Regions from separate parts of the Janthinobacterium sp. GW822-FHT07H11 genome, predicted to be linked through region 2. Evidence: predicted binding sites of a transcription regulator. Region 2 holds the regulator's gene; the other holds the start of a gene.

Region 1 (15,669 bases), 2.7 Mb from region 2:
TCAAACATCTGGGCGAAATCGTCGGTGGCGGCATCTTCATCGTGCTCGTCGTCGCCGTCGTCATTGGCGGCCAGCTGGTCGAGCGACTGGTCGTCGTCGTCCCACAGGCGCGGATTCTTGTGCAGGAAGGCCGTGATGATGGCCTGGCGCGCCAGGTCGGGGAAGCTGTCTTCGATGGCGGCGTACATCTTCGCCGCTTCCGGCGCGGCGCAGGCGGCCATGGAGAACACGCGGGACGGGTCGCCGAACTCGTAGTCTTCGCTTTCGGCCAGCAAGCCTTTCGGGTCGCTGAAGGTGATGTGGTCGACCAGCGCGAAGGCCAGCATGTTCACGTCTTCGATGCCGCCGCCGCTGGCGTACTCGCTCACCAGCGCGTCGACCATGCTTTTATAGTTCTTGCGGTTCGGCGGGTCGCCGAGGATGCCGTCGATCTGGCCTTCCAGCTCGCGCGACTGGTACGCGAATTCAGGGTGTACTCTTCTCATGCTGTGCTTTCCAATGTGATGCGCGGCGCTATTACGTTAAAAGCGCCGTTGTTGTTGTTTTTAAAATCATTCAGGCTGACCGGACGGCCGCCAGCGTGCTTAGTCGGCCGGCAGTACCGTGCCGTGAAGGCGGAACACGCCGCACCACAGGGCATAGGCTTCCGCTTCCGGATCGATGATGATGCGGTGGTTCACGCTCTGGTCGTATTCGGCGCGCTTGGCCGGGTCGGCCAGGATTTCATACGCCTTGGTGACGCTCTTGAAGCGCGCCTCGGCGCCGGGGGCCTGGTTGCGGTCGGGGTGGAAGCGCATGGCCAGCGAACGGTAAACCTTCTTGATTTCATCGTCGCTGGCATTGGGCGCGACACCGAGGACGTTATACAAATTTTCCATAAATGGCTCCGGGGTCACGTTTTGTTTGCTAATTAAAGGCGAATTATCCTATAGAACGGCGCCCGCGTCGCTTGCATGCTGGGAAATGGGGGCAAATACGTGCTTATAAAGCGCTTGCGGTACGGTAAAATGCTCTTTACTGTCACTCTTCCGCATTGATCAATGAGCAACGATAAACCGAATACCGCCGCGCCAGCGCTGGCGCCCAATTTCTTGCGTAACATCATCGAAGCCGACCTGGCTGCCGGCACCCACGTGCGCCCCGGCCTGCCCCAGGTGATCACGCGTTTTCCGCCGGAACCGAACGGCTACCTGCACGTGGGCCATGCCAAGTCGATCTGCGTCAACTTCGGCCTGGCGCGCGATTACGCCGGCCAGTGCAACCTGCGCTTCGACGACACCAATCCGGCCAAGGAAGAGCAGGAATATGTCGACACCATCATGGACAGCGTGAAATGGCTGGGCTTTGACTGGGAACCGAAGACTGCCGATGGCCACAGCCACCTGCACTACGCGAGCGACTATTTCGACCAGCTGTACGCGATGGCCGAGTACCTGATCACGGCCGGTTTTGCCTACGTGGACAGCCAGAGCGCCGAAGACATGGCCGCCAACCGGGGCAATTTCGGCCAGGCCGGCAAGAATTCGCCGTTCCGCGACCGTCCGCGCGAGGAATCGCTGGCCCTGTTCCGCGCCATGAAGGCGGGCGAGTTCAAGGATGGCGAGCACATCCTGCGCGCGAAGATGAGCGAAGATGCCATGAGTTCGCCGAACATGAACTTGCGCGACCCGGCCATCTACCGCATCCGCCATGCGCACCACCACCGCACGGGCGACGCCTGGTGCATCTATCCGATGTACGACTACACGCATCCGATCTCGGACGCGCTGGAAAACATCACGCATTCGATCTGCACGCTGGAATTCCAGGACCACCGCCCGTTCTACGACTGGCTGCTGGAAACCCTGGCCGCCGGCGGCTTCTTCCAGCAACCGGTACCGCACCAGTTCGAATTCTCGCGCCTGAACCTGACGTATATCGTCACCAGCAAGCGCAAGCTGCGCCAGCTGGTGGAAGAACACATCGTCGACGGCTGGGACGACCCGCGCATGCCGACCCTGGTGGGCATGCGCCGCCGCGGCTACACGCCGGAAGCGATCCAATTGATGTGCGAACGCACGGGCGTGACCAAGTCCGACGGCTGGATCGACTACAGCGTGCTCGAAGGCTGCCTGCGCGAAGACCTGGACCCGAAGGCGCCGCGCACGGTGGCCGTGCTGCGTCCGTTGAAGTTGATTATCGACAACTTCCCCGAAAACGAGAGCGTCGAGTGCACGGCGCCCGTGCATCCGCACTTCCCGGAACGGGGCTTGCGCACCTTCCCCATCTCGCGCGAGCTGTGGATCGAGGAAGACGACTTCATGGAAGTGCCGAACAAGGGCTATTTCCGTTTGTATCCGCCGATCGACGACAAGCCGGGCAGCAAGGTACGCCTGCGCTACGGCTATGTGATCGAATGCACGGGCTACGACAAGGATGAAAACGGCAAGGTCATCGCCGTGCATTGCACGTATTTCCCGGACAGCAAGTCGGGCACGGAAGGCAGCGCCAACTACAAGGTCAAGGGCAATATGCACTGGGTCAGCGCGCCGACGGCGATTCCCGCCGAAGTACGCCTGTACGACCGCCTGTTCACCGATCCGCAGCCGGACGCGGGCGGCAAGGACTTCAAGCTGGCCCTGAATCCGCTGGCCAAGGAAGTGGTGCAGGCCTGGCTGGAACCGGGCGCGGAACTGGCCCAGCCGGAACAGCGCTTCCAGTTCGAGCGCCACGGCTATTTCGCGGCCGACCGCGTCGACAGCCAGCCTGGCAAGCCCGTCTTCAACCGCATCGTCACCCTGAAGGACAGCTGGCAGCCCGCGAAATAAGGGCTGGACGGCACATGAAAAAACCGCTGCGGCGGTTTTTTTTCGTTTTCGGCAGGCACTTGCCGACCTCCCCTTGCTGCATAACATTGCCTGTTGACTACACGGACGATAGTTTTGTATATTGTGCAGCTATTGAGCAATTTGCAATTCCAATAGCGTTTGCGCAACTGAACAAAGCCACCACACAGGCGGCACCGATTCCTCTTCATGATGCGGATGGCGATGTCTTCTCCTGCCGGCGAGAAACAGTTATTTTCGGAAAAGAAGCCTCTCTGGCTGCTCGGCTTCGCGCTTTCGCTGATGGTGGGCTTGCTGTTCTATATGGCGGCCTCGCTATCGATCGAAAACGATGCCAGCGAGCTGTTCAACAACCTGGCGCGCAATACCCGCCAAAACATCGAAACCCGCGTCAAGTCGTACGCCGACCTGCTGCGCGGCGCGGCCAGCCTGTTCCGCGCCAGCGAGCATGTGAGCCGCGAGCAGTTCCACCGCTATGCCACGCACATGGAACTGAAGCAGAACTTTCCCGGCGTGATGAATATCAATTACGCGCACGAATTGAGCGAGGCGCAGCGGCCCGCATTCGAAGCGGCCATGCGGCGCGACTATCCGCCCGGGCGCGACGGCTATCCCGCGTTTGCCATCGAGCCGCCAGGACCGGCCAGCCACTATTCCGTGCTCGTCTACCTGGAACCCATCGCCAGCGCCGTGGACAAGTATGGCCATGACATCGCTTCGCGGCCCCTGATCGCCGAAACGCTGGAGCAGTCGCGCGATTCTGGCCGCATCAGCAATTCCGGCATCCCCGTGCCGATGGAAGGCCGGCCGCAACTGACGGGCATGGCCATGCGCCTGCCCGTGTATCGCATCGGCATGCCGATCGACACGGTGGCACAGCGGCGCGCCGCCTACCAGGGTTCGGTCGGCATCGGCTTCGACCTGGCCGCGATGATGCGCAGCGTGCTGGCGGACATGCCGGTGCGCAACGTCCGCCTGACCCTGTTCGACATCGGCCCGCAAGCGATGGCGCCGCTGGATCTGCCGCACGACATGCGGCCCATCTTCGACAGCACGGTGGCGGGCATGCACTCGCCCTGGTGGCAGCCCGGCAACTCGGGGAAATACCTGAGCAGCACCATGCTGATCGATTACAACGGCCGCATATGGCAAGCGCTGTTCAGCGTGCGCAAGAGCGACCTGTATACGCGCTTCGACGCCTTCCTGCCCTGGCTGGCCCTGCTGGTGGGCTTTACCAGCGCCATGCTGCTGTACACCCTGTTTTACACCTTGTCGTCGTCGCGCCGGCGCGCGATCCAGATGGCCACGGGCATGACGGAAGAATTGCGGGCCAGCCAGATCCGCCTGCAAGTGTCGCACCAGAAACTACGCCGCCTGGCAGCCCACGCCGACCAGATCAAGGAAGAAGAGCGCAAGCGCATCGCGCGCGAAATCCACGACGACCTGGGGCAGAACCTGCTGGTGCTGCGCATCGATGCCGACATGCTGGCCTCGCGCACGCAGCGTCGCCACCCGCGCCTCAATGCCCGCGCCCGCTCCACCCTGGAGCAGATCGATGCCACGATCAAGAGCGTGCGCCAGATCATCAACGACTTGCGCCCGACCGTGCTCGACCTCGGGGTGAATGCCGCCGTGGAATGGCAAGTGGCGCAATTCCGCCTGCGCACAGGCATCGCCTGCGAGGTAAGCGAAAGCCACGACGATATTTGCCTGAGCGACCAGTGCGCCACGGCCCTGTTCCGCATCCTGCAGGAATCGCTGAGCAATATCTCGCAGCATGCGAACGCCAGCCGGGTACAGGTCAAGCTGGAAAAGTGCAGCGACACGGTGTCGATGAGCGTGTGCGACAACGGCGTGGGCGCCGCCGCCGACGGGCGCAACAAGCAGGGTTCCTTCGGCCTGGTCGGCATCGAGGAGCGCATCAAGTTGCTGGGCGGCACCTTGCATATCGAAAGCAGTCCCGGCGCCGGCATGAGCGTGCACGTCAGCGTACCGCTGGGAGCCGACGCCACCCGTTTTCCCTACCAGGAAGACAGCAAGGCCAGCGCCTGACACGGCCTGGCGCACGATAGTTAGCAACATGCAAAGCTTGCATATTTCATGATTTAATGCAATATTGATGTAGCACAACTTTTTTCGCGCCTGCCAGCAATGGCCAGGCATTCCATCCCACTCGCCAGGAGTACACGCCACCAGCCAGCCCCCCTTCTTCCTTTACAGTCTTTCCCGTCACGCTCTTTTACCCAAGGACACTCATGGATACGAACGACAGTTTCAAGGCAATTGCAGATTTGAATTTGGACGCAATCAAGGTCAAGCTGATGCACCGGGAATCCGGTGAAGGATGGAGCCTGGAAAAGGCCAACGCGGTGGAATTCGAGTATCGCCGCTTCCTGATCCTGATGAAGCAGTATCCGCAGGAAGAAACGGCGCCACTGATGGATGTGGACACCTTCTGGCACTATCACATCCTCGACACCTTGAAATATGCGGCCGATTGCCAGCAGGTGTTTGGCTATTTCCTGCATCACTTCCCCTACATCGGCCTGCGCGGCGAAGACGATGAAGCGGCACACCACCGTGTCGGCGAACGCATGAAACAGTTGTACGAGCAGACTTTCGGCGAGGATTACCTCCGCGCGGAAACCGCGTATTCGGGACGGGCCGCGCAAGCCGCGTTTTCCAGCGCGGCGGTGCAGGCCACGGCATTCTCCAGCGCGGCGGTGCAGGCGACGGCGTTTTCCAGCGCACCCGCCAGGCAGACGGCGTTTTCCAGCGCAGCGGTACAGGCGACGGCATTTTCCAGCGCGGCAGTCCAGGCGCAGCCGGCAGCGGCATATTCGGGAAGGGCGACAGGCAGTGCCGTAACGGCATTTTCCAGCGCACCGGGCTCGCGCGCCACGGCGGTGGAGGCTTCAGCGTTGTCGAACGGGGAAGCGAGTCGTTTCTATGTCGATCGCCCATCGCTGAGTCCGGAGACGCAAGCGTAAGCGGAAGACACTGTGTGGCTGCCGCACGCGGCAAGCCTGATCCAACCAGGCGGCATCTCTCAACTTGCCGCCCGTCAGGCGCTCTTAGGCGGCCATCAGCTCGCGCAGTTCACGGATGCTGAAATCGCTGATTTCATGCATGCGGATGAGGATCGTGGCGCCGATCGGCAAGGTGTTATGACGAATCTTGCTGATGACGGGTGGCGCCACTTCCAGTGCACGCGACAGGGCGGCATCATTTTTCAGCTGCAGCTTGTCGATGATCGCATCGAGGACGCGATTCGGGTTGTAGGTGGGCAAAGAGGTAATTTGTTTGAGAGACATGATCAAAATCCGTACTTGTTGTATTAATGCAAAATAAAACACCAAAGTCTCGTTTGCAATAATTCAGGGTAAACACACTAAAAATCGCCATCACTTATGCGGTTTAATTCCCGCAAACAATATAATACACGCTATTGTTGATTTTTGCGTAACTTAAAGCAAAATTGTGATAATTGAAGAGAATTGACGCACTTGGAATGTGCTAGAGGATAACTCAAAATGGAAAAATTTGCTGCAAGTCATCAATTTTTACGATGAGCAACACCGCTGCGCATCAGCCAGACTATGAGCATCAGCGCACCGAGGCGTGTCATGTCGGCGGATAATTGCCAGCCCTGCGCGGCCACGCTGGGCGGCATGGCGTCGAGGCGGCGCCAGGCCAGTTGCCGGCGGATCTCGTGGGGCGGCGGCGGCGGTTGCACCGCATGCTCGCGGCGCCGCATATAGGCGCGCACCTGTTCCTTGCTGGGATGGGTAATGTGATGCATCGCATGCTCCTGACGGCCGGGCATTCGTCGCGCCTACAGCCCAGCCAGCCTTAACTTTCCGAAAGGCGTGACGACATTGCTCACCATATCGCCAGGCCATCATGACCCGTTTGCGCTGCATCAATCGGAACGGGCAGTCGCGCGCCATGCGGGCCACGCCAGCCACGCCCTTCCGCCTACACCTTCTTCTGGCGCACCCGTTGCTGCTGCTTTTCCTGCGTCTGCTGGCGGTTCTGCTTGCGCTCGAACAGGGTCACGGCATCCTTCTTCGCCTGCTCCATGGTACGCATCGCTTCGTGGGCGTCGTGCGGGACAAAGAATTCGGCATCCTGGGCGCCGACCACCAGCTTGATGGCCGCTTCGTCTTCAAGGTCATACAGCTCGGTGAGAACGGTCGTGACCTCGTCCAGATATTCTTCGTATGTCAGGGTGGTCATGGAGTAATCCTTTAATGAGTCATGCGCGGCGGGCGGGCGCGAGGCGCGCCGGCCGCTGAAATATGCGGAAATAACCGGCCATTTTAACTGAAGCCGGCCTTGTCGTCTGGCAACGATTGCAATGCATCGGCCACGCGCGGGTAGCGCAGGCGCGCGCCCAGCTCGCGCTTGATGCGGCCATTGTCCATGCGGCGCGACTCGGACATGAACGACAGCAGCATCGGCGTGACCACTTTTTGCAACTCTTCGCGCGGCAGGCGCGGCGGACGCGGCAGCTTGAAGGCGTCGGCGACGGCATCGAAATACTCGGCCATTTTCAGTTCGCTGTCGTCGCTGGCGTGGTACACGCGACCGGGCCTGGCCCGCCACAGCGCGCGCTCGATGAGGCGCGCCAGGTCATCGGCGTGGATGTGGTTGGTGTACACGTCGTCGCCGGCCGCCAGCGCCGGCGTGCCCTCGCGCAGGCGCTTCAGGGGCAGGCGGTCGTCCGCGTAGATGCCAGGCACGCGCAGGATGGCCAGGCGCCCCTGGCTGCGCGCGCTCCAGGCGCGCAAGACTTGCTCGGCGTCCACGCGACGCCGGGCGCGCGCATTGCTGGGCGCCACAGTCCGCGTTTCGGCTATCCTGGCGCCGCCGCAATCGCCGTACACGCCGCTGGTGCTCACATACACCAGGCGCGCATGCTCGGGTAAAATGGCGGCCAGATGGCGCGTGCGCCGGTCCAGCAAGCCCGCCGACTGGGGCGGCGCCAGGTGCACCACGTAGGGCGCCAGTCCGGCCAGCCGCCGCAGGCTGGCGCGGTCGTCGAGGTCGGCCACGATGGGCACGGCGCCGGCCGCGCGCAGTTCCGCGCGGCGGCCTGGCTGGCTGGTGACGGCAAAGACGCGAAAGCGCGCGCGCAGCAGGGGCAGCAGCCGCATGCCGACATCGCCGCAGCCGAGGATCAGCAGGCGCGGCAGGCCCACCGGCTTGCGCAAAGAGTGCATTAACATATTTTTCATCTCAAGGATTGTATGACTTTTCAAGTTACTGTTCAGCCCAGCGGCCACCAATTCAGCTGCGAAGCGGACGAAACCGTGCTGGCGGCGGCCATCCGCGCCGGCGTGGGCTTGCCGTATGGCTGCAAGAATGGCGCCTGCGGCTCCTGCAAGGGCAAGATCGTGGCCGGCACGGTCCAGCACAAGGCGCACCAGCAGCGCGCCCTGACGCCGGACGAGGAAGCGGCCGGCTTTTCCCTGTTCTGCTGCGCCACGGCCAGTGCCGACCTCGTCATCGAGGCGCGCGAAGTGGCGGGCAGCAGCGACTACCCGATCAAGAAAATGCCGTCGCGCGTGACCACGATCGACAAAGTCGCCCCCGACGTCGTCGTGCTGACCCTGCAGCTGCCCGCCAGCGAGCGCCTGAACTACCGCGCCGGACAGTATATCGAATTCATGCTGCGCGATGGCAAGCGCCGCTCGTACAGCATGGCCAATGCGCCGCAGGACGGCGGCCCCGTGACCCTGCACATCCGCCACCTGCCCGGCGGCCTGTTCACCGACCAGGTATTTACGACGCTGAAGGAGCGCGACATCCTGCGCTTCGAAGGCCCGATGGGCACCTTCTTCCTGCGCGAGGACAGCGACAAGCCCGTCGTGCTGCTGGCCTCGGGCACGGGCTTCGCCCCCTTGAAAGCCATCGTCGAGCACATGCTCCACGAACAGTCGGCGCGCCCGATCACCCTGTACTGGGGCGGCCGCCGCCCGCACGACCTGTACATGGACGCGCTGTGCCGCCAGTGGGCCGCCGACTTGCCGCAGTTCACCTATGTGCCCGTCGTTTCGGATGCCCTGCCGGAAGACGCCTGGAGCGGCCGCACGGGCTTCGTGCACCAGGCCGTCATCGCCGACCTGCCCGACCTGTCCGGCCACCAGGTGTATGCCTGCGGCGCGCCCGTGATGGTCGATTCGGCCAGGCGCGATTTCGTGCAGCAATGCGGCCTGCCCGAAGACGAGTTCTACGCGGACGCCTTCACCACCGAAGCCGACCTGGCCCAGTAAGCGCCCCATCCAGACAGCGGGCGCTGCTGTGGCGGCCTCCGCTGCGTTTGCCTCCCTGCCACCCCGCTGCTCCCTGGAAATGTCATGTCTCTCGCCTCCGCCGGCAACGGCTTCAGTCTCTTGCGCCACCGCAATTTCGCCTGTTACCTGTCGGCCCGCGTGCTGGGCACCGTGGCCGTGCAGATGCAAAGCGTGGCCATCGGCTGGCAGGTGTACCAGATCACGGGCAGCCTGTTCGACCTGGGCCTGATCGGCCTGGCGCAATTCGCCCCCTTTTTGCTGCTGATCCTGCCCGCCGGCCACGCGGCCGACCGCCATAACCGCCGCAACATCATCGCCTGGTGCCTGGCGGCCCAGCTGGCGTGCGCGCTGGCCTTGCTGGGATTTACGTTAAGCAATCTTTCCATCGTCTGGCCCGTGTTTGCCGTGCTGGTGCTGTTCGGCAGCGCGCGCGCCTTCATGATGCCGGCCACGCAGGCCGTGCTGGTGAACATGGTGCCGACGCAACACTTCAGCCGCGCCGTCGCGCTCAGCTCGTCGAGCTCGCACGTCGCCATCATCCTGGGTCCTACCGTGGGCGGCCTGCTGTACTACTTCGGCCCCAAGGTCGTGTACCTGGCCTCGTCGGCGCTGCTGGTGCTGTCCGTGCTGCTGATGCGCGCCACCACGCCGGCGCCGCAAGTGATCAAGCGCGAGCCCGTCAGCTGGCACACCCTGCTCGAAGGCTTGCGCTTCGTCTGGTCGAAACCCATCGTGCTGGGCGCCATTTCGCTGGACCTGTTCGCCGTGCTGTTCGGCGGCGCCACGGCCCTGCTACCGGCGCTGGCGCATGACGTGCTGCACACCGGCCCCGGCGGCCTGGGCCTGCTGCGCACGGCGCCCGGCGCCGGGGCCGCCCTGTGCTCGATCGCGCTGGCCTTCTTCCCCATCACGCGCCGCGTGGGCGCCTGGATGTTCGGCGGCGTGGCCGTCTTCGGCCTGGGCACCCTGGTACTGGGCAGCACCAGCCATTTTCCGCTGGCGCTGGCGGCGCTGTTCCTGATGGGCGCCGGCGACATGGTCAGCGTCTACATCCGCCACCTGCTGGTGCAGTTCGAGACGCCCGACGCCATCCGCGGCCGGGTCAGCGCCGTGAATGCCGTCTTCATCGGCGCCTCGAACGAACTGGGCGAGTTCGAATCGGGCCTGACGGCCGGCTGGTTCGGCCTGGTGCGCGCCGTGCTCTTCGGCGGCGCCGCCACGCTGGCCGTGACGGGTATCTGGGCCGTGCTGTTCCCCGTCCTGTCGCGCATGGACCGCTTTCCCCACCATGCCAAGGAAACGGCGGCCAGGGCCGCCACCGCGACGGCAACTTAAGGGCTAAGATGCGCTATTCCCATTGACGTTTCCTGGCACCATGAAAATCACGCTCCCCCTTCACAGCTTCATCCGCAGCCGACCCCACCTGAGCATGGCCACGGCCATCGGCGTGGCGGCCGGGCTGCTGCTGCCGCCGTCCTGGCAACAGATGACGCGTTTGCTGACGGCGTGGAACGTCGCCGTCTGGTTCTACCTGGCCACCATGGCCTGGATGATGATGCGTGCCAACCATCACAAGGTCAAGGCGATGGCCGCGCGCCAGGACGAGCGGGCAACCACCGTCCTGTCGGCCCTGTCGGTGGCGTCCGTGATGAGCCTGGTCGCCATCGTCTCGCAACTGTCGGCCATGAAGGACATGACGCCGGACGAGCGCGTACTGCACTACGGCTTGACGATCCTGACCCTGGTCGGCTCCTGGTTTCTCGTCGGCACCCTGTTCTGCTTCCATTACGCCCACCTGTATTACCAGGCCGACCCCACGCTACGCCCCCTGAAGTTTCCCGACGACGAACAAAACCCCGACTACTGGGATTTCCTGTATTTCGCCTTCACCATCGCCGTGGCCGTGCAAACGTCAGACGTTGCCGTGCAGACGCGCCTGATGCGGCAGATCGTGCTGGGGCAATCCGTGCTGAGCTTTTTCTTCAACCTGGTCGTGCTGGGGCTGTCCATCAATATCGCTGCCGGACTGATCAATGGATAAGCGGCAGGGAAAAAGAATTCCATAGGGAAACTTGACCTGCGTGTAGGGTTAAGCCCATCTTAATCGTGCAGACCCCTTGAAATTGTGGAAACTGGAGTAAGATAAGTCATGCACAGAGATTGAGTGCACGAGGCAGGAAGCAGGCGCCGACGCGCCCTGGCAGCGGGTTTCGCCGTTGCCGCGAGCGGCACCTGTGATGGGTTTTTTTTGAATTGACAGGAGTAAGCATATGCAAATCAATATTCATACCGACAGCACCATCGCCAACACCGCTGGACTGAACGAACATGTGCAATCCGTACTTGAAAGCGCACTGAACCGCTTCCGCGACAACCTGACCCGCATCGAAGTCCACATCAGCGACACGAATGGCCCGAAAGGCGGCGCCGACGATATCCGCTGCGTCATGGAAGCACGCGTTGCTGGCTATCAACCGATTGCCGTGACCGAACAGAACGCCACCGTGCATCAATCCGTTGCCGGCGCCACCGACAAGCTGAAACGCGCCATCGATAGCGCCCTGGGCCGCCTGCAGGACAGCAAGCGCCACGCCACCGGCAAGAATGCCGTGATCGATACGGCCGAAGCGGAAGAAACCGCCGAGTAATCCACCCGTTTTCCAGAGACACTGGCAGCCGATCAAGGCTGCCTTTGCATTTCTGGGCCGGCTTTTCTGCCGCACCCGATGCAGGCAAAGCGACAAGCATTCAATCTTATTGACGCGACAACGAAATAATTGTCGTATTTCTCACAGAAAGTGACCTCCGGCAAGCCTTTGCCGTTACAGTCAAGACCGCTTTACGCTATCATGAAGATACTGGCCCGCTGCTTGCGCGCGCCGGATTTTTGAAAGTATGACTGTGGAACAGATCGGCAACTTCGGTGCTTCAGGCTGCAACATCGGCGATTTACAGCTATTTAGCGATGCTGCGGACAGCCGGACGGCAGCCATGCTGGCGCCCTGTCCCGTCATGCGCCTGGAAGCGGGCGAAGCCATTGCCGACACGCGCGGCGCCAGCCTGTACATCGTGCTGCGCGGTTCGCTGGCCGTGGCCGCCGACACCCACACGGGCATGGATGACGGTACCGTCAGCAAGGTCTTGCCCGGCGAAAGCGTGGGCGAGCAATCGGTGCTCGACGAAGCGAGCAACCTGGCCGCCATTTCCGCCCTCGAAGAAACCGACTTGCTGGTGATCGATGCCGCCCTCGTGTGGGAATTGATCGACCAGTCCAACGGCCTGGCGCGCAACCTGCTGCGCTTGCTGTCCTTCCGCATCCGCGCCGCGAATGCCCTGCTGCGCCGGCGCCAGAAACTGGGCGAATTCTACCGCCAGCTGTCGATGGTCGACAGCCTGACGGGCTTGTACAACCGCGCCTGGCTGACCGATCTGCTGCCGAACATGATCGTCACGGCGCATGGCGGCAGCGCGCCGCTGTCGCTGGTGATGATCGATCTCGACCACTTCAAGCGCTTCAACGATACGCACGGCCACCAGGCCGGCGACCAGGCCTTGCGCGTCGCGGCGCAGGTGCTGGGCGCGGCCCTGCGGCCCACGGACTTTGCGGTGCGCTATGGCGGCGAGGAAATGATGGTGATTTTGCCCGACACGAGCGAAAAAGTGGCCATGCTGGTGGCCGAACGGCTGTGCGAACGCATGCAGCAAGCCGTCATCTTCAACGACATGCGCAGCGCGCTGCCGCACATCACGGGTTCCTTCGGCGTGGCCAGCCTGGCGCCCGGACAGGATGAGCACGGCTTGATCGCCGCCGCCGATGCCGCCCTGTACCGCGCCAAGGCAGCCGGCCGCAACCGGGTCAGTACCTGAGGAATGCCTGACTGCCCTGCCAGGCGCCGGTTTCAGGCCGCCTTGCCATCGGCTGGCGCCTCGGCCGGCTTGCTGCTGTGGGCCGCCACGAAATCGGCATAGCCCTTCTGCACCAGCGCATAGGTCTTGTCGATATTGCCGGCGATATCGCCCTGCAGCACATTCAAGCCTTTCAAGATGTCGCGCGCTTCCGTAAATCCCTTTTCCATGCCGCCACTGATGGTGCTCATGAATTTTTCCAGCGCGGCATCATTGTCCATGCCGGGATTTTGCTGCTTGAAGGCTTCAAAAAACCCCGTCGACAGCGATACAATGCGGCTCGCCGTCGCTTCCGCGCTATTGTCCTGCGCGGCCGCGTTTTGCACGGCATTGTCGCCAAAGTCCGCCTGCAGCGCCTCGTTGATGCCGGTGATGGCCGATTTGTAGACCAGCGCCAGCGGATCGTTCTGTGAACTGAGCGAGACATTCAGCGATGCCTGCAGGATGGCCGCGTTCAGTTGCAGCCGCGATTTGTCGTTGACGCTCATCTGGGCAGCGCCGCCCTGCTGGACCTTGTCGTCCTTGTTGGCAACACTATTGGCGGCGCCGCTACTGACGGAGCTCACGGAAGGGGCGGAATTGCCGCCAGCGGCGATGGGAATTGACACGATAGGCCTCCTTGAACGGGCAATGTATGACACCATGCGAGAATCGCAGCAACGCCGATCCTCCCCTAGAGTATCGGCAGGTATTCTGAAAACTGAAGCGGCGACTTTTTAAGCAGGCCGGACAGCCACTACACGAACATTAAGCACCTATCATCAATGACAACTTTTCTCTGGCACGATTACGAAACCTTTGGCGCCCAGCCGCGCCGCGACCGACCGGCCCAGTTCGCCGCCATCCGCACCGATGCCGAACTCAACGAGATCGGCGAACCCATCATGCTGTATTGCCAGCCTGCCAATGATTTCCTGCCAGACCCGCAATCGTGCCTGATCACGGGCATCACGCCGCAGCAGTGTTTGCAGCTGGGCGTGCCCGAGCACCAGTTCGCCGCCACCATCGAAGCGGCCTTTTCGGAACCGGGCACCATCGGCGTGGGCTACAACACCATCCGTTTCGACGATGAAGTCACGCGTTTCCTGTTCTGGCGCAACCTGATCGATCCGTACGCGCGCGAATGGAAAAACCATTGCGGCCGCTGGGACATCCTCGACGTGGTGCGCATGACGCACGCGCTGCGCCCGGAAGGCATGCAATGGCCGAAGCGCGACGATGGCCAGACCAGCTTTAAACTGGAACACCTGAGCAAGGCCAATGGCCTGGTGCACGAAGCGGCGCACGATGCGCTGTCCGACGTGCGCGCCACCATCGCCCTGGCCCGCCTGATCAAACAGAAACAGCCGAAACTGTTCGAGTTTTGCCTGGCCCTGCACAAGAAGGACAGGGTCGCCAGCGAGATGGGCATGCACCTGGCCGCCAGCGAGCGCCAGCCCTTCCTGCACGTATCGGGCATGTTCCCGGCTGAACGCGGTTGCCTGGGCATCGTCTGGCCGCTGGCCAGCCACCCGAGCAATAAAAATGAAATCCTCGTCTGGGATTGCGCCTACGACCCGCGCGAACTGTTCACCCTGGACGCCGACACCATCCGCACGCGCCTGTTTACGCGCAACGACGCCATGCCTGAAGGCATGACGCGCCTGCCCGTGAAAAGCGTGCATTTGAACAAGTCACCCATGCTGGTGGGCAATTTAAAGACCCTGTCGCCGGCCATGGCAGCGCAGTGGGGCATCGACGTGGAGGCGGCGCGCGCCAACGCGCAGCTGGCGGCCGCGGCGCCGAACATGGACGCCATCTGGGCCGAAGTGTTCCAGCGCCCGGGCGCGAGCACCGCGCTGGACGTGGATGAGGATTTGTACAATGGTTTCGTCAGCAACGACGACCGCCGCCTGCTCGAATCGCTGCGCCGCGACACGCCGGCCAGGCTGGCCACGGCCCGCCCCTCATTTGCCGACGAGCGCCTGCAGGAACTGCTGTTCCGCTACCGCGCCCGCAATTTCCCGCAAACCCTGAGCGAAGCGGAAAGCCTGCGCTGGGAACAGCACCGCGCCGCCCGATTGTTCGACGGCGACGGCGGCGCCCGCACCATCGAAATGCTGTTTACGGAAATCGACGTGCTGTCGGAATCGGTCGATGAGCGGGGGGAAGAGATTCTTGGCGAACTCTACGATTATGCGGAGATGGTGGCGCCCATGCGCGACTGAAGGACCAGGCTGGGTAGGTCGGATTAGCGGGGCAAGGCCCCGCGTAATCCGACAACATTGTTGACGTTACTGGTGTTGTCGGATTACGCGGCGTCGCCGCTAATCCGACCTACGCTGCACGGTGCTGATTGATCGCATCGCGCGTCTCGATGGCCACGCGGCGCGCCGCGTCGGCCCAGTCTTCGCCGTCCTGCGGCGTGGCGTAGATGATGGCGCGCGAGGAGCTGATCATCATGCCCATGCCGTTCGCCGTCTGGCCCGCGCCGACGGTGGCGGCAATATCTCCGCCCTGGGCGCCGATGCCTGGCACCAGCAGCGGCATGTCGCCGACGATGGCGCGCACCTGCGCCAGTTCTTCAGGGAAGGTGGCGCCGACGACGAGCGCGCACTGGCCGTTCTTGTTCCATTTCCCGGCCACCAGGCGCGCCACGC
Region 2 (15,669 bases):
AACCCTGGCCGAACATACCGTGCATACGCAGGATGCCAACGACCTGACGGCGCTGGTGCGCGTGGCCCTGGGCCGCGCCATCGTGCAGCAACTGTTCCCCGGCGCGGCCGAGCTGTCCGTGATGACCCTGGACAACCGCCTGGAACGCCTGCTGATGCAGGCGCTGGGCGCCGGCGGCGACGGCGCGGGCATCGAGCCTGGCCTGGCCGACACCATCGCCCAGCAGGCTGGCCTGGCCGCGCAGCAGCAGGAAGCGCTGGGCCTGACGCCGGTGCTGCTGGTGCCGGCCCCGCTGCGCGCCCTGCTGTCGCGTTTCCTGCGCCGCGCCTTGCCGCAGCTCAAAGTGCTGTCGCATGCGGAAGTGCCGGAAACCAAGACGATCCGCGTCACGGCGCTGGTGGGCGCGCAGTAGTGGACATAGTTAATGCCGGGGTCAGACCCTCCACACCGCCAACATGAAGGTCATCGCCAAGGTGCGAGGGGGACTCGGCGTCCCCGTCTGACCCCAGATGTCGTTAGCGTTAGTGGGGGACTGACCCCAGCCCTTGCTTTTGGTCAAATAAACATCAATTTCCTGCCGGCAAACTGAATAACGGGGACTTTCCCGTCCTGTTCCTTCGATCATTTCCAGCAAGCATCGCTAATAATGGAAACTGTCCGAGTGATCTGTGTTCCATGTGGAAGACAGCGCTCACGCAACAGGAGTCGATGATGGTCACACAATTCAGCCAATATTGCGCCACCCCCGCCTTGGGAGGCCGGTCATGAATGTGAAGAAATTTACCGGCGCGTCGTCGCGCGATGCGCTGCGCAAGGTGCGCGAGGCGCTCGGTCCCGATGCCGTGATCCTGTCGAACCGCCAGGCCGATGGCGTGGTGGAGATCCTCGCGCTGGCCAATGACGATGCCGCCTCGCTGGCATCGCCGCCGGCCGCCTCCGAAATGGCCCAGCCGCGCCCGCAGTTGCAGACGCAATTCGCCGTGCCGCAGCGTCCTGCCGCGCCGGCCCAGCGCCCCGCCGCGCCGCGCCACGCAGCGTCCGAGCCAGTGGACATGGCCCGCATGCAGCAGATGATGGCCAGCGCCCTGGCGCACGTCAAAGAGAATGCCGCCGCCGAGATGAGCGGCATGATGAATGAAATCCGCGCCATGCGCGGCATGATGGAAACCCAGTTGGCGGAAATCTCGTGGGGCTCGACGCAGCAGCGCGAGCCGCAGAAGGCCGTCGTGCTGCGCGAAATGCTGGCAGCCGGTTTCTCGGCCAGCCTGGCGCGCTACCTGATCGACAAGCTGCCCGCCGGCCTGGACGGCGCGCAAAGCATGCGCTGGATCAAGACTGTCCTCAGCCGTAACCTGAACACGGTGGCCAATGAAGACGCCATGCTGGAGCAGGGCGGCGTGTTCGCCCTGGTCGGCCCGACCGGCGTCGGCAAGACCACCAGCACGGCCAAGCTGGCGGCGCGCTGCGTGATGCGCCACGGCCCGGAAAAGCTGGCCCTGATCACCACCGACGCCTACCGTATCGGCGCGCACGAACAGCTGCGCATCTATGGCAAGATCCTCGGCGTGATGGTGCATTCGGTGAAGGACGAGGCGGACTTGCGCATCGCCCTGAAGGAATTGAAAAACAAGCACACGGTGCTGATCGATACGGTGGGCGTGAGCCAGCGCGACCAGATGGTGACGGAGCAGGTGGCCATGCTGTCGGGCGCCGGCGCCGACGTCAAGCGCCTGCTGTGCCTCAATTCCACGGCGACGCAGGAAACCCTGAACGAAGTGGTGCGCGCCTACCAGGGCAGCGGCCTGGCCGGCTGCATCATGACCAAGCTCGATGAAGCGGCGTCGATCGGCAATGTGCTCGACGTGGTGATCCGCCAGAAGCTCAACCTGTTCTATGTGTCGAACGGCCAGCGCGTGCCGGAAGACCTGCACCTGGCCGACCGCGCCTACCTGATCGACCGCGCCTTCAAGCTCAAGCGCGATACGGCGGCGACCCAGTTTTCCGACGCCGAACTGCCGCTGCTGATGGCGCAGGCGGCCGCCCGCAACAACGAAGCGCGCGGGGTGCATCTTGGCTAATTTCGATTTCGACCAGGCCGAGGGCCTGCGCCGCATGCTGGCCGGGCCGCAGCCGCGCGTGATGACTTTTTTGTCGGCCACGCCGCAGGATGACAAGGGCGCCATGCTGGTCAACCTGGGCGCGTCGCTCGCGCATGCGGGCAATGAAGTGCTGCTGGTGGACGCCAGCGGCGGCAGCGAGGGCGTCGCCGCGCGCCTGGGCCTGGCGCACGGCGCCAGCCTGCTCGACGTGGCGCGCCAGCAGTGCGGCCTGAACCAGGTGATCCACCAGGTGCCGCAGGGCTTCGGCGTGACCCACCTGGGCGCGCGCAACTATCTGATGGATAGCGTCGATTACGCGGGCGAGGATGAATCGCGGCGCCTGGCCAAGACCTTCGAGGTCATGGCGCGCCAGAGCGGCATCGTGCTGGTCGACGGCGTCGTGGCCGAGCAGGGCGCCTGCTTTCCCGTGCCGCTGATGGCCTCGGCCGACATCGTGGTGCAGGTGTCCAATAGCGCCACCTCGATCAAGGCGGCGTATTGCCTGATCAAGCGCCTGAACCAGGAACTGGGACGGCGCCCGTTTGGAATTCTTGTTACCGGCGCTTCCGAATCCGAGGCAAAAGTGGTATACGATAATATGGCACAGGCGGCAAGCCGCTACCTGGCCGTGAAACTGACCTCGATGGGGTCCGTGCCGGCCGACGAGTACCTGCACCGCGCGGCGCGGCTGGGGCGCAGCGTGGTCGATGCCTTCCCGCTGGCGGGCGCATCGGTGGCGTTTCGCGGACTGGCCGAGCGGCTGGTGCGTTCGGCGGCGCCCGTGCTGGGCAGCACCTTGTATCAGACGGGGAGTGCACACCATTTCAGCGCCTGAATTCATCATCAGCACACGATAAGCAGATAAGATAACAAGCAGCCTATGTACACGGTCAAAGGGAAATCGAACAAGGACTATTTGCTGACGGAGCACATTCCGCTGGTGAAGCGTCTGGCGCACCATATGAAGGCGAAATTGCCGCCTTCGGTCGAGGTCGATGACCTGATCCAGGCCGGCATGATCGGCCTGCTCGATGCCATCACGCGCTACGAAGAAACGCATGGCGCGCAGTTCGAGACCTATGCCGTGCTGCGCATCCGCGGCGCCATGCTCGACGAACTGCGCACCAGCGACTGGCTGCCGCGCAGCATGCGCCAGAACATGCGCAAGATCGAAGAGGCGATGAGCACCCTGCAGCAGCGCCTGGGCCACCCGCCGACGGAGTCGGAAGTGGCCAAGCTGCTCAAGATGTCGCTGTCCGATTACCAGGAAATGCTGGGCGAGGGCGGCGGCCACCAGCTGGTGTACTACGAAGATTTTCATGACCCGGACGGCAATGACAGCTTCCTCGACCGCCATTGCGTGGATGAAGACAGCGACCCCTTGCGTTCCCTGCTCGATACCGATTTCCGGCAGTCCGTGATCGATGCCATCGATGCGCTGCCGCCACGCGAGAAAATACTCATGGGCCTGTACTACGAAGAAGAGCTGAACCTGAAGGAGATCGGCGCGGTGATGGGCGTTTCCGAATCGCGCGTCTCGCAGCTGCATACCCAGGCCGTCGCGCGCCTGCGCGCAACCTTGAGGGAGCAGGCGTGGACTGGTCCAGCGTAATCGGGCTGGCGCTGGCGCTGGCGGGCCTCCTGGTCGGCCAGGCACTCGAGGGCGGCAAGATGGCCTCCCTGCTGCAGCCGGCCGCCTTCGCCATCGTCATCGTCGGCACCTTCGGCGCCGTGCTGCTGCAGACGCGGCTGCGTACTTTTGTCCGCGGCCTGGAAATGCTGCGCTGGGTCTTCCTGCCGCCGCCCGACACGCGCGCCGCGCTGGCGCGCGACATCGGCGCCTGGAGCCTGACGGCGCGCCGCGACGGCCCGCTGGCGCTCGAGCGCCTGATGGAAAACACGGCCGACCGCTTCAGCGCGAAGGGACTGAGAATGATTGTCGACGGCATCGCGCCCGACAAGCTGCGCCAGCTGCTCGACGTGGAAATCTCCGCCTACGAGATGGCCGAGCGCCAGGCCGTCAAGGTGTGGGAGTCGGCGGCCGGCTATTCGCCCACCATCGGCATCCTGGGCGCCGTGCTGGGCTTGATACACGTCATGGAAAACCTCACCGACCCCAGTAAACTGGGCGGCGGCATCGCCGTGGCCTTCGTTTCGACGATCTATGGCGTGGGCCTGGCCAACCTGCTGTTCCTGCCGGTGGCCAATAAACTCAAGGCCATCGTCTCGCGCCGCGTGGTGCAGTATGAAATCACGGCCGCGGTCCTGTACGACATCGCCACCGGCGACCATACGCGCATCATCGAAGAGCGCGTATCGAGCCTGCTGCACGAGCACTGAGCATGATGCGGCGCGCGCGCAGGAAGTATGACGAAGACCCGGACAACCAGGACCGCTGGCTGATCTCGTACGCCGACTTCATCACCCTGCTGTTCGCGTTTTTCGTCGTCATGTATGCGATTTCGCAAGTCAACGAGGGCAAGTACCGCGTCTTCCAGAGCGCCATCGGCCAGGCATTCAGCCTGGAAAAGGGCGCGCCGCCCATCATCATGGAAGCGCCGCAAGCCATTGCCTTGCCGAACCCCGCCCTGAAGCGCCGCACGGAAGCCATCCGCCGCGAGCGCGAGCACATGACGCGCCTGGCGCAGGACCTCACATCCACCCTGGCGCCGCTGGTCAAGGAGGGCAAGGTGCGCGTGACGCAGACGAGCCGCGGCGTGAGCGTCGAAATCAACGCCAGCGTGCTGTTCGATCCGGGCGCGGCCGGCCTGACGATGGAGTCGGACCAGGCCCTGCGCGCCGTGGCCGTGCTGCTCAAGGACGACACGCACGACGTGCAGGTGGAAGGGCATACGGACGTCCAGCCGATCAGCAATTCGAACTTCGCCTCGAACTGGGAGCTGTCTGCCGCGCGCGCCAGCGCCGTGGTGCGCCTGTTCATCGCCAGCGGCGTGCAGGCGTCGCGCCTGACGGCCGTCGGCCACGCCGACAATATCCCCGTCGCGCCCAACGCCACGCCGGAGGGGCGCGCGCGCAACCGCCGCGTCGCCGTGACGATCCTGTCGGGCATTCCGGAAACGGTGACGGAAGTGCCGACGCCGCCGCCCGCCGCGCCGCCCGCGCCGGCAAACTGACTGGCGGGGTCTGGCCCCGGCATTGCTTGGTACAATCGCGGCCTTTCCCTTTTTATCTCTCCATCATGAAAAGCAGTTCCCAGGGCGGCCTTGTGTATTCCACCGAAACGGGCCGCATGTGCCCCGCGTGCCGCCAGCCGCTGGCGCAATGCGCGTGCAAGGCGCAAGCGAAAGCGGCGCCCGCCGGCGACGGCGCGGTGCGCGTGTCGCGCCAGACCAAGGGCCGCGGCGGCAAGAGCGTCACCGTGGTCAAGGGCTTGCCGCTGGACGCCATCGCGCTGGCCCTGCTGGGCAAGCAGCTGCGCACGCAATGCGGTTCCGGCGGCACCGTCAAGGATGGCGTGATCGAAGTGCAGGGCGACCATGTCGATGCCATCCTGGCCGCGCTGCTCAAGCTGGGCCACCAGCCGAAAAAGGCCGGCGGCTGATTTTTTCCGCGCGTGCGGCACAGCGGCAGGCGCGTGTGGTAACGTGCGGTTCCAGCCCCATCTCGCCACGCCATCATGGATGTCAAACTCACCGGTATTGCCATTGCGGCCGTCGCTGCGGCGCTGGCGCTGGCGTACTGGCCCGCCTCCGGCGACGGCACCGCCGCGCCGCCGCCCGTCGGGGCGCCTGCCGCCGCGCAAGGGCGCAGCCTGGCGGCGTATTTCAATATCGATGCCGCCCCCGTGCCGGCCGCCGCCGCCCCCGTCACCCTGGCGCAGCAGCTGGAACGCCTGGCCGCCAGCGGCAGGCCGGAAGATGCGTTTGCCGCCTACAATCTGCTTGATGACTGCATCGTCTTCCAGCGCGAAAGCCGGCTGCCGGGGCTGGAATTCGAACTGGGCCGCGAGATGACGGCGGAAGAAAAAATCGCCCACCAGCAGCTGTGCGCGGGCCTGACGCAGCGCCAGCGCGAGGACCGCCTCGGCTATCTGGCCAGCGCCGCGAAGGCGGGCGTGCCGGGCGCCGCCACCCTGTTCCTGTCGGAAGGCCCGTTCGGCGACCGCAGCGCGCTGCGCAACCGTCCCGACGACCCGCTGGTGCAGGCGTGGAAGCGGCAAGCCATCGCCCAGCTGACGGCGCAGGCGGATGACGCCGAGCTGAGCAGCGTATCGACCCTGATGATGGCCTACTTGCGCGATGGCGAGGTGGTGCAGAAAGACGCGCCGCAGGCGTATGGCTACCTGCTGGCCCTGCGCCTCGTCTACGACGACACCCTGGCGCCCGGCAGCACCAATCCCTACCAGGATGAGTACTGGCACTGGCTGCGCGACGAGCTGACGCCGGCGCAGCAGGCCGCCGCCGCAGCCAGGGGACAGGCCATCGCGGCGAAATTCCGCCAGCATGCGGGGCGTGCCGCGCATGGCTGACCTTTGACGCTGGCCGCTGCCGGCGGCGTGCGCCTGCCGGGCCTCGATTTCCTGCGCGCGCTGGCCATCGCCTGGATCATGCTGTATCACCTGGAAAGCTATGGCGTGCGCCTGCCCGGGCCCTTTGTCGCCTACGGCTGGATGGGCGTGGACCTGTTCTTCGTCCTCAGCGGCTACCTGATCGGCTGGCAATTGCTGCGGCCGTGGGCCGCTGGCGCCTCGCCCGCGCCCATGCATGTTAATGGATTGCAACAATTGACGTAGTTTCGCGCTGCCGCGCCGGGACTCAGCCGATGACGACGCGCCGGTTCACGGCATTGCTGGTGGGCTGGCCGCTGGGGCCGTAGAAGTTGCCGCTCTGGGCGGTGGGGCGCATGGCGTTCAGCGCGCCCTGGGTGTGCAGCATGTGCTTGTTGACGAGCAAGCTGTTCAAACGGTTCTGTTCCTTGGCCTGGCGCGTGGCGTCGAGCAGGGCTTTCCACAGCGGCGCCGCCTGCGGCTCGTGGGCCGCGGCCAGCCAGTCTTCCATGCCCGCTTCGGCGGCCGTGAAGCCGGCTGCCGCCAGTGCCTGGTGGCGCTGCGCCGCCAGCTGGCTCAATTGTCCTACCAGCGCCGTCTTGCGCGCGGTGAGCTCCGTGATTGCATCGATGTCGGCCGCAACCAGATGCAGCTGTTCTTCTTTCATCAATGCCAGCAATGTGGTCATGAGCTGTTGCTCGTCGCGCAGGCTGGAAAACGGAGTCACTGATTGCATGAGGAAACCTATCTATTTCGTGAGTGCAGCAAGTCCTTGACTGTGTCCAGGAGACCGTCCGCCACTTTTTCAGAATTGACCTGGAACTGGCCGTCGGCGATCGCGAGCTTGATGCGTTCGACTTTTTTCGTGTCGAACACGGCGCCGCTGCCGGCAGTTGCACTGGCCGCTAATGCCTGTCCTTGGGGGGACAGGCGTACATTGTCCGACGTCGTCGGCGTTGCCTGCGCTTTCTCGGCATTGCGGGCGCCCGAGGTGGTCGCGGGCGCTACCGGCAGGCCGGGATTGCTTTTAATGGTGGTGTCGGTAATTTTCACAACGTGATCCTCGTCTGGTCGAAGTCAAAAAACTCCGGGATATGTGTCATTATCGGCACCTTGTCGCGAAACTTTAGTGTGCCAGGCCACAATATCGCTGTCCATCCGCGTTTAGAACGCCACCTCCACCATGCCTCCCGCGCGCGCCACGCCGCTGATCTGCTGGCCGCTCTGCGTGCGTACCTGCACCGTCTGGCCATCGCCGGCGCTGCCGATGGCGCGTCCTTCTGATGCTACCTGGAAACCGTTGCCACTGGAAACGACGCGCACCAGCTGGCCCTGCATTACCACCGGCTTGCGGCGCAGCGTATCGAGGCGCATCGGCGTGCCGGGAGGCAAGGAAATATTCGTGCTGGCACCCACCACCTGGGCCATGTCGGTGGCTATGCCAGCAGGCAAGGCTGCCAGGTCGCCCTGCATGGTCACCAGCTGGCCGGCATCGATGGCCTGTCCCTGCGCCAGCGGCACGGCGCTGGCCACGTAGTCGCCGACGACGGCCACATTGGCTTGCACATAGATAGTCCAGTTCGCCGGAGCGGTGCAGCGCACGCCCACGGTGGTCTTGCCCCAGGCCCGGCTGCCGGGCGCCATGAACGCCTGTGGCGCCGGGCAGGCGGCCAGGTTCAGGCGCGGGTCGACGGCGCCGACGGTGACGGTGACCTTGCCGGGCAAGCCAACGCTTTGTACCTGCAGAAATTGTTCCACGCTTTGCCGCAACGCTTCCGGCGTCTGGCGCCCGGCGGTCTGTGCCTGGGCCAGCGGTGGCAGGCTGGCCAGAACGAGTAGGAATGTGAGCGGAGTTTTCATGGTGATAGGCCTCTGGAATGGTGCCATGATAGTCCGCAGCGCCCCATTCGAAGCGCCGATTAGGGGGTAAAAGTGCGGTCTGATCCGGCGATGGCCTTGCGGGCGGGGACCTTACTATGTTTCCTGTCATCACTATATCGCCATCCTTCCGCCATCTCGGGCGCCAGTGGCAGATCTTTCCGGAGCCTGACATGATAGGGAAACTCGACGATTACATGCGCTTCAACGAGACGGCGCTCAGCTTGCGCTCGACGCGCCAGGAATTGCTCGCCTCGAATATCGCCAATGCCGACACGCCCAACTACAAGGCGCGCGACATCGATTTCGCCAGTGCCCTGAAGGGGGCGCTGGCGCGCAACGACGGCACGCCGCCCGCCTTGAGGGGCACGGCGCCGCAGCACCTGGCCGGCAAGGGCACGGCTGGCGCGGCCGGCGGCAAGGTCGAAACGCTGGCCGACGGCACGCCGCTGCTGTACCGCGCGCCGGCCCAGGGCGCCGTCGACGGCAATACGGTCGACATGGATCTCGAACGCAATGCATTTGCCGACAACTCCATCCGCTACGAGACCAGCATCACCCTGCTCAATGCGCAGATCAAGGGCATGCTCACGGCCATCCAGGGAGGACAATAATCATGTCGCTATTTAATATTTTCAATGTTTCCGGTTCTGCCATGAGTGCCCAGGCGCAGCGCCTGAACACGGTCGCCAGCAACCTGGCCAACGCGGACAGCGCCACCAGTGCCAGCGGTGAAGCCTACCGCGCCAAGCAGGTGGTGTTCGAAGCCGTGCCGATGGCCAATGGCGCCACGGCCGTCAAGGTGCAAAAGGTGATCGACGACCCTTCGCCGATGAAGCTGGTGTACGACCCGAAGAACCCGCTGGCCGACGAGAAGGGCTACGTCACCATGCCCAACGTGAATACGGTCGATGAAATGGTCAACATGCTGTCCGCTTCGCGCTCGTACCAGACGAACGTGGAAACCATGAACGCGGCCAAGTCGCTGCTCCTGAAAACCCTCACGCTCGGCCAATAAGGCCGCACTCATTATGGCAACCATCGATACCAACAGCGCCACCGTCACCGACCTGATGGCGACAATGAATCCGAAGAAGACGACGGCCGCCAAGGGCAGCGTCGAAGAGGAAACGAACAAATTCCTGACCCTGCTGGTGACCCAGCTGCAAAACCAGGACCCGATGAATCCGCTGGACAATGCGCAGCTGACCAGCCAGCTGGCCCAGTTGTCGACGGTGACGGGCGTCAACAAGCTCAATACGACCCTGGAAACCCTGAAGACCAGCTACCAGCAGGCCGAGTCCATGCAGGCGGCCAATATCATCGGCCACGGCGTGCTCACGGCAGGCAAGGGCATTACCTTGAGCAAGAGCGCCGCCCTGCTGGGCGTCGACCTGGCGACGCCGGCCGACAACGTCAAGGTGGTCATCTATAACAGCACGGGCAAGGAAGTGCATAGCATCGACCTGGGCGCGCAGAAGGCGGGCACCTTGCCGCTGGGCTGGAATGGCAGCACGGACGAGCTCGACAAGGACGGCAAGCCGGTGGTGCTGGCCGATGGCGCGTATACATTTGAAGTGGTGGCCACGCGCGGCGGCGCCAAGCTCACCGATGCCGCTCCGCTGACCTTCGGTTCCGTGGCCAGCGTGTCGACCGGCGCGGCCGGCGTGAAACTGAATGTGCCGGGCGTGGGCAGCATCACCATGGCCGACGTCAAGCAGATTTTGTAAGCCTATTTTGTCAATCGTGCGGCCTTGCTGCACCGTATCCAATTCCTAACAGGAGAACAGCATGTCTTTCCAACAAGGCCTGAGCGGCTTGAATGGCGCCGCCAAATCGCTGGACGTCATCGGTAACAATATCGCCAACTCGGGCACCGTGGGCTTCAAGCAGTCGCAGGCGCAATTTGCCGATATCTATGCCAATTCGCTGTATGGCGTGGCGGGCAGCCAGGCCGGCATCGGCGTGGCCGTGTCGCAGGTGGCGCAGTTGTTTACCCAGGGCAACCTGGAAACCTCGTCCAATCCGCTCGACGTCGCCATCAATGGCGGCGGCTTTTTCCGCACCAGCGTGAACGGCGCCATCCAGTATTCGCGCAATGGCCAGTTCCAGGTCGACAAGAACGGCTTCATCATCAATGCCCAGAAGGCCCAGCTGACCGGCTACGCGGCCGATGCGAACGGCAAGATCCTGGCCGGCGCCGCCGTGCCGCTGCAGATCGACCCGTCCGACATGAAGCCGCAGGCGACCACCAAGGTCGACACCCAGATCAACCTCGATTCCAACACGGCCATGCCGACCGTGGTGCCGTTCAGCGTGGCCGAGCAAAAGTCGTGGAGCAAGCAGTTCCCCGTCGGTGTCTTCGATTCGCTGGGCAATGCCCATACCATGTCCATGTTCTATGTCAAGACCGGCACCAATTCCTGGGACGTGTACACGGCCAGTGACGGCATGGAAATTACCAGCAAGAAAGTGGCGTCCGCGGCGCAGACCGACCCCGCGTCGCTGGCTGCGCGCGCCGCCTACCAGGCCGCCGCCACGGCGGTACCGCTGGTGGCCGCGAATGTCACGGCCGCCGCCGTTGCCTATGGCAACGCGGCCGGCGCCGCCGTGCGCGCCGCCGCCGTCACGGCCGGCGCCAGCGCCGCCCAGCTGGCCGCCATCAGCGGCACCTACGGCAGCGCCGTTCCTAACGGCATCAACTCGAACCTGACGCCGGACCAGATCGACGCGAATATTTCCTCGGTGACCGTGGTGCCTGCCGTGAAGACGGGCTCCCTCGTGTTCAACAGCGTCGGCAGCCTGGACAAGGCGGCCATGCTGGCCCTGGTGCCGCCGCAAAGCATGCCGGTGACGGTGAACGTCCCGGTGTTCCCCGCGACGGGCGCGAACTCGAACATGGCGATCAAGGTCGATTTCACCAACTCCAGCCAGCTCGGCAGCGCCACCAGCGAAAAGAAGACCGTTGCCGATGGCTATGCGGCTGGCCAGTTGAGCCGTTTCGTGGTGGGCGCCGATGGCATCATCCAGGGGCAGTACAACAACGGCAAGACGCGCGACCTGGGCCAGGTGGTGCTGAGCACCTTTACCAACCCGAATGGGCTGGAACCGCTGGGCAACAACGCCTGGGCCGAAAGCTCGGCCTCGGGCGGCCCGCTGACGGGCGAACCGAACACGGGCACCCTGGGCGACCTGCGCGCCTCGGCGGTGGAAGTGTCGAACGTGGACTTGACGGCCGAACTGGTCAACATGATCACGGCCCAGCGCGCCTACCAGGCGAATGCGCAGACCATCAAGACGCAGGACTCTGTCCTGCAAACCCTGGTGAACTTGCGCTAATAATCAGGGAGTCAGTCACTTCGTGACCGGAATGTGCCGCATTGCGGCGCATTCCCCCGCCGGGTCTGACCCCAGCTTTTGTTTTGCACGGAGAAACACATGGACCGTCTCATCTACACCGCCGGCTCGGGCGCCAAGCACATCATGGACAAGCAGGCGACCACCACGAATAACCTGGCGAACGCCACCAGCACGGGTTTCCGGGCCCAGCTCGACTCGTTCCGCGCCGTGCCCGTGGTGGGCGACGGCATGATGCCGACGCGCGCCTTCGTCGTCGATTCGACGGTCGGTTCCGACTTCACGCAGGGTCCGATGCAGCACACGGGCCGCGCGCTCGACGTGGCCGTGGAAAACGCGGGCTGGATCGCGGTGCAGTCGGCCGACGGTTCCGAAGCCTACACGCGCAACGGCGCCTTGAAGATGAATGAAAACGGCATGCTGCAGACGCAGTCGGGCCTGATGGTGCAGGGCGATACGGGGCCGCTGGCCATTCCGCCCGGCGTCACGGTGGCCATCGCCAGCGATGGCACGGTGGGCACCATTTCCACCGACGTGCCGCCGGGGCCGTCGACGGTGCTGGGGCGCATCAAGCTGGTCAACCCGCCCGAGCAGCAACTGGTGCGCGGCGACGACGGCCTGTTCCGCCTGAAGGATGGCAGCACGGCCCAAGCCGACCAGGCCGTCAAGCTGACCACGGGCGCGCTTGAGGGCAGCAATGTCAGCCCCGTCGACTCCATGGTCAGCATGATCGCGCTGGCACGCCAGTTCGAAACGCAAATGAGCTTGCTGAAGAATGCCGAGAATAACGCGGCGAAAGCCACCCAGATCCTCGCTTTGAATTGATAGGGGCGCCCGCATAATGGTCACATAGAAATTGTCTACAGGGCTGGCAAGCGCTGTTATTGGAGAAAAAACATGATACGTTCACTTTGGATAGCCAAGACCGGCCTGGAAGCGCAGCAGACGCAGATGGACGTGATCGCCAATAACCTGGCCAACGTCAGCACCACCGGCTTCAAGAAGTCGCGCGCCGTCTTCGAAGACTTGCTGTATCAAAACGTGCGCCAGCCGGGCGCGCAATCGTCGCAGCAAACCCAGCTGCCATCGGGCTTGCAGATCGGCACCGGCGTGCGCACCGTGGCCACCGAGCGCATCCATACCCAAGGCAATCCCCAGGCGTCGGGCAACTCGCGCGACGTGATGGTCAACGGCACCGGCTTCTTCCAGGTGCTGCTGCCCGATGGCGCCACCGCCTACACGCGCGACGGCTCGTTCCAGACCGACAGCAATGGCCAGCTGGTCACGTCCGAAGGCTTTGTGATCCAGCCCGCCATCACCGTGCCGACGAATGCGCTGAGCCTGACCGTGGCGCGCGACGGCACGGTTTCCGTCACCTTGCCCGATACGGTTGCGCCATCGCAAATCGGCTCGCTGCAGCTGACCACCTTCGTCAATCCGGCCGGCCTCGAGTCGAAGGGCGAAAACCTGTACATGGAAACGGGCGCGTCCGGCGTGGCGCAGACGAATACCCCGGGCACCAACGGCGCCGGCGTGCTGATGCAGGGCTATATCGAGACCTCGAACGTCAACGTGGCCGAGGAAATGGTCAACATGATCCAGACGCAGCGCGCGTATGAGATCAACAGCAAGGCCATCACCACATCCGACCAGATGCTGCAGAAATTGTCGCAACTTTAATTTTCATAGTCGTCATGCCGTCCGCTGCTGGACGGCAGCGGAGGTAAGCCATGCAATACCCCATCATCGCCCTGTGTGCCGCAGCCCTGTTGTCCGGCTGCGCCATCACGCCCACCTCGATCGTCCAGTATCCGACCACCACGCGCGCGCCGATGCCCGAGCCGGTGGTCGTCAGCAACGGCTCCATCTACCAGCCATCGACCTACCGTCCCGCCTTCGAAGACCGGCGCGCGCGCCACGTGGGCGACACCATGACCATCGCCATCACCGAGCGCACGAATGCCGTCAAGGCGGGCGCCAGCTCGGGCAACAAGTCCGGCAGCGTGGGCTTCAGCACGCCCGGGTTCGCCCAGGGCCGCCTGGGCGGCACCGTGTCGGCGAATGGCGCGACCAAGTTTGCCGATGGCGACAACCAGTCCGCCAGCAACACCTTTTCGGGCACGATCGGCGTGACGGTGATCGAAGTACTGCCGAACGGCAACTTGATCGTGGCGGGCGAGAAACAGATCGCCATGAACAAGGGCACGGAATTCATCCGCTTCTCGGGCATGGTCAATCCCGACACGATAGGCATCGGCAACGTCGTGCCGTCGACCCAGGTGGCCGATGCGCGCGTGGAATACCGCACCAACAGCCAGATCGACCGTGCCGAAATGGCCTCGATGGCCTCGCGCTTCTTCCTCAGCCTGTTGCCGTTCTGATCATGGCCACCTTGACCTTCCCCCGTTTTCTGCTCGCCTGCGGCCTGGCTTGCGCCCTGCTGGCGCCAGTGGCCCAGGCCGAGCGCCTGAAGGACCTGGCCAGCATCGCCGGCGTACGGCAGAACCAATTGATGGGCTATGGCCTCGTCGTCGGCCTCGACGGCAGCGGCGACCAGACCACGCAGACCCCGTTCACCATCCAGAGCGTGGCGGCGATGCTGCAGCAGCAGGGCATCAATTTGCCGCAAGGCACGAGCCTGCAACTGAAGAACGTGGCCGCCGTGATGGTGACGACGTCCTTGCCGCCGTTTGCCCAGCCGGGCCAGCTGCTCGACGTGACCGTGTCGTCGATGGGCAATGCAAAAAGCTTGCGCGGCGGTACTTTGTTGATGACGCCGCTGAAGGGCGCCGATGGCCAGGTGTATGGCATGGCGCAGGGCAACGTGCTGGTGGGCGGCGTGGGCGCGCAGGCGGCCGGCAGTTCCGTCGTCATCAATCACCTGAGCGTGGGACGCATCTCGGGCGGCGCCACGGTCGAGCGCAGCGTCGCTTCGGTGCTGGGCGCCAACAACACCATCCGCCTGGAATTGAATGCCACCGATTTCGCCACCGCCAGCCGCGTGGTCGAGGCCATCAACAGCCGCTATGGCGCCGGCACGGCCGCCGCGCTCGACGGCCGCGTGATCCAGGTGCAGTCGCCGGGCGGCAGCGACCAGCGCGTGGCGTTCCTGGGCCAGCTGGAAAGCATCGAGGTCAATCCGGCCCGCCTGGCGGCCAAGGTGATCATGAATGCGCGCACCGGTTCCGTGGTGATGAACCAGTCCGTGACCCTGGAAACGTGCGCCATTTCGCACGGCAACCTGTCCGTCACCATCAACGTCGAACCGCAGGTGAGCCAGCCGGCCCCGCTGTCGGGCGGGCGCACGGTGGTCACGCAGACGGCGCAGATCGATATCAAGAAGGAACCGGGCAAGGTCATGCTGGTCAAGGGCGGCGCCTCGCTGTCCGACGTGGTCAAGGCCTTGAACGCCATCGGCGCCTCGCCGCAAGACTTGCTGGCCATCCTGCAGGCGATGAAGGCGGCCGGCTCGCTGCGCGCCGAACTTGAAATTATTTGATGGGCACGCCATGATCAGCCAAACCGACCTCAGCAATACCGCCGCCTACGATGTCAAGGGCATGGATGGCTTGCGCCAGTCCGCCAAGGCGCGCGACCCCGCCGCGCTGAAAGAGGCGGCCACGCAATTCGAAGCCATGTTCATCAATATGATGATGAAAAGCATGCGCGATGCCACGCCGCAGGACGGCATCATGGATAGCCAGCAAAGCAAGATGTACACCTCGATGCTGGACCAGCAGACCAGCCAGAACCTGGCCAAGCGGGGCACGGGCCTGGCCGACGTGTTGATCCGCCAGCTGTCGTCGTCCAGCCAGGCGCTGGCCGTCG

The links. The regulator FliA, encoded in region 2, starts transcription of late flagellar genes. The targets are predictions, from matches to a motif close to CTAAAGTTTNNNNNNNNNNNGCCGNTA.
Region 1: a site for FliA is predicted at 13,710-13,736, ahead of AC3RCJ_RS07395 (DUF5610 domain-containing protein). Genes of this name have one in related genera too.

Annotation. Positions count from the first base shown of each region.
Region 1 is NZ_CM179507.1:1,673,262-1,688,930, reverse strand. It holds gene AC3RCJ_RS07465 (hypothetical protein) at 1-485, opposite strand, end outside; gene AC3RCJ_RS07460 (DnaJ domain-containing protein) at 585-878, opposite strand; gene AC3RCJ_RS07455 (glutamine--tRNA ligase/YqeY domain fusion protein) at 1,041-2,807, shown strand; gene AC3RCJ_RS07450 (CHASE domain-containing protein) at 3,030-4,877, shown strand; gene AC3RCJ_RS07445 (glycine-rich domain-containing protein) at 5,117-5,815, shown strand; gene AC3RCJ_RS07440 (hypothetical protein) at 5,900-6,139, opposite strand; gene AC3RCJ_RS07435 (hypothetical protein) at 6,382-6,627, opposite strand; gene AC3RCJ_RS07430 (hypothetical protein) at 6,804-7,064, opposite strand; gene AC3RCJ_RS07425 (SDR family oxidoreductase) at 7,148-8,065, opposite strand; gene AC3RCJ_RS07420 (CDP-6-deoxy-delta-3,4-glucoseen reductase) at 8,078-9,103, shown strand; gene AC3RCJ_RS07415 (MFS transporter) at 9,188-10,459, shown strand; gene AC3RCJ_RS07410 (DUF1345 domain-containing protein) at 10,500-11,165, shown strand; gene AC3RCJ_RS07405 (HPF/RaiA family ribosome-associated protein) at 11,395-11,772, shown strand; gene AC3RCJ_RS07400 (GGDEF domain-containing protein) at 12,026-12,991, shown strand; gene AC3RCJ_RS07395 (DUF5610 domain-containing protein) at 13,024-13,638, opposite strand; gene sbcB (exodeoxyribonuclease I) at 13,795-15,237, shown strand; gene pyrF (orotidine-5'-phosphate decarboxylase) at 15,347-15,669, opposite strand, start outside.
Region 2 is NZ_CM179507.1:5,334,548-5,350,216, reverse strand. It holds gene flhA (flagellar biosynthesis protein FlhA) at 1-412, shown strand, start outside; gene flhF (flagellar biosynthesis GTPase FlhF) at 765-2,078, shown strand; gene AC3RCJ_RS23580 (MinD/ParA family ATP-binding protein) at 2,071-2,934, shown strand; gene AC3RCJ_RS23575 (RNA polymerase sigma factor FliA) at 2,980-3,711, shown strand; gene AC3RCJ_RS23570 (flagellar motor protein) at 3,693-4,439, shown strand; gene motD (flagellar motor protein MotD) at 4,445-5,233, shown strand; gene AC3RCJ_RS23560 (translation initiation factor Sui1) at 5,299-5,661, shown strand; gene AC3RCJ_RS23555 (hypothetical protein) at 5,737-6,588, shown strand; gene AC3RCJ_RS23550 (acyltransferase family protein) at 6,592-6,852, shown strand; gene AC3RCJ_RS23545 (flagella synthesis protein FlgN) at 6,875-7,342, opposite strand; gene flgM (flagellar biosynthesis anti-sigma factor FlgM) at 7,351-7,659, opposite strand; gene flgA (flagellar basal body P-ring formation chaperone FlgA) at 7,771-8,466, opposite strand; gene flgB (flagellar basal body rod protein FlgB) at 8,658-9,098, shown strand; gene flgC (flagellar basal body rod protein FlgC) at 9,101-9,502, shown strand; gene AC3RCJ_RS23520 (flagellar hook assembly protein FlgD) at 9,516-10,214, shown strand; gene AC3RCJ_RS23515 (flagellar hook protein FlgE) at 10,276-11,823, shown strand; gene AC3RCJ_RS23510 (flagellar basal body rod protein FlgF) at 11,923-12,666, shown strand; gene flgG (flagellar basal-body rod protein FlgG) at 12,739-13,521, shown strand; gene AC3RCJ_RS23500 (flagellar basal body L-ring protein FlgH) at 13,572-14,222, shown strand; gene AC3RCJ_RS23495 (flagellar basal body P-ring protein FlgI) at 14,225-15,340, shown strand; gene flgJ (flagellar assembly peptidoglycan hydrolase FlgJ) at 15,351-15,669, shown strand, end outside.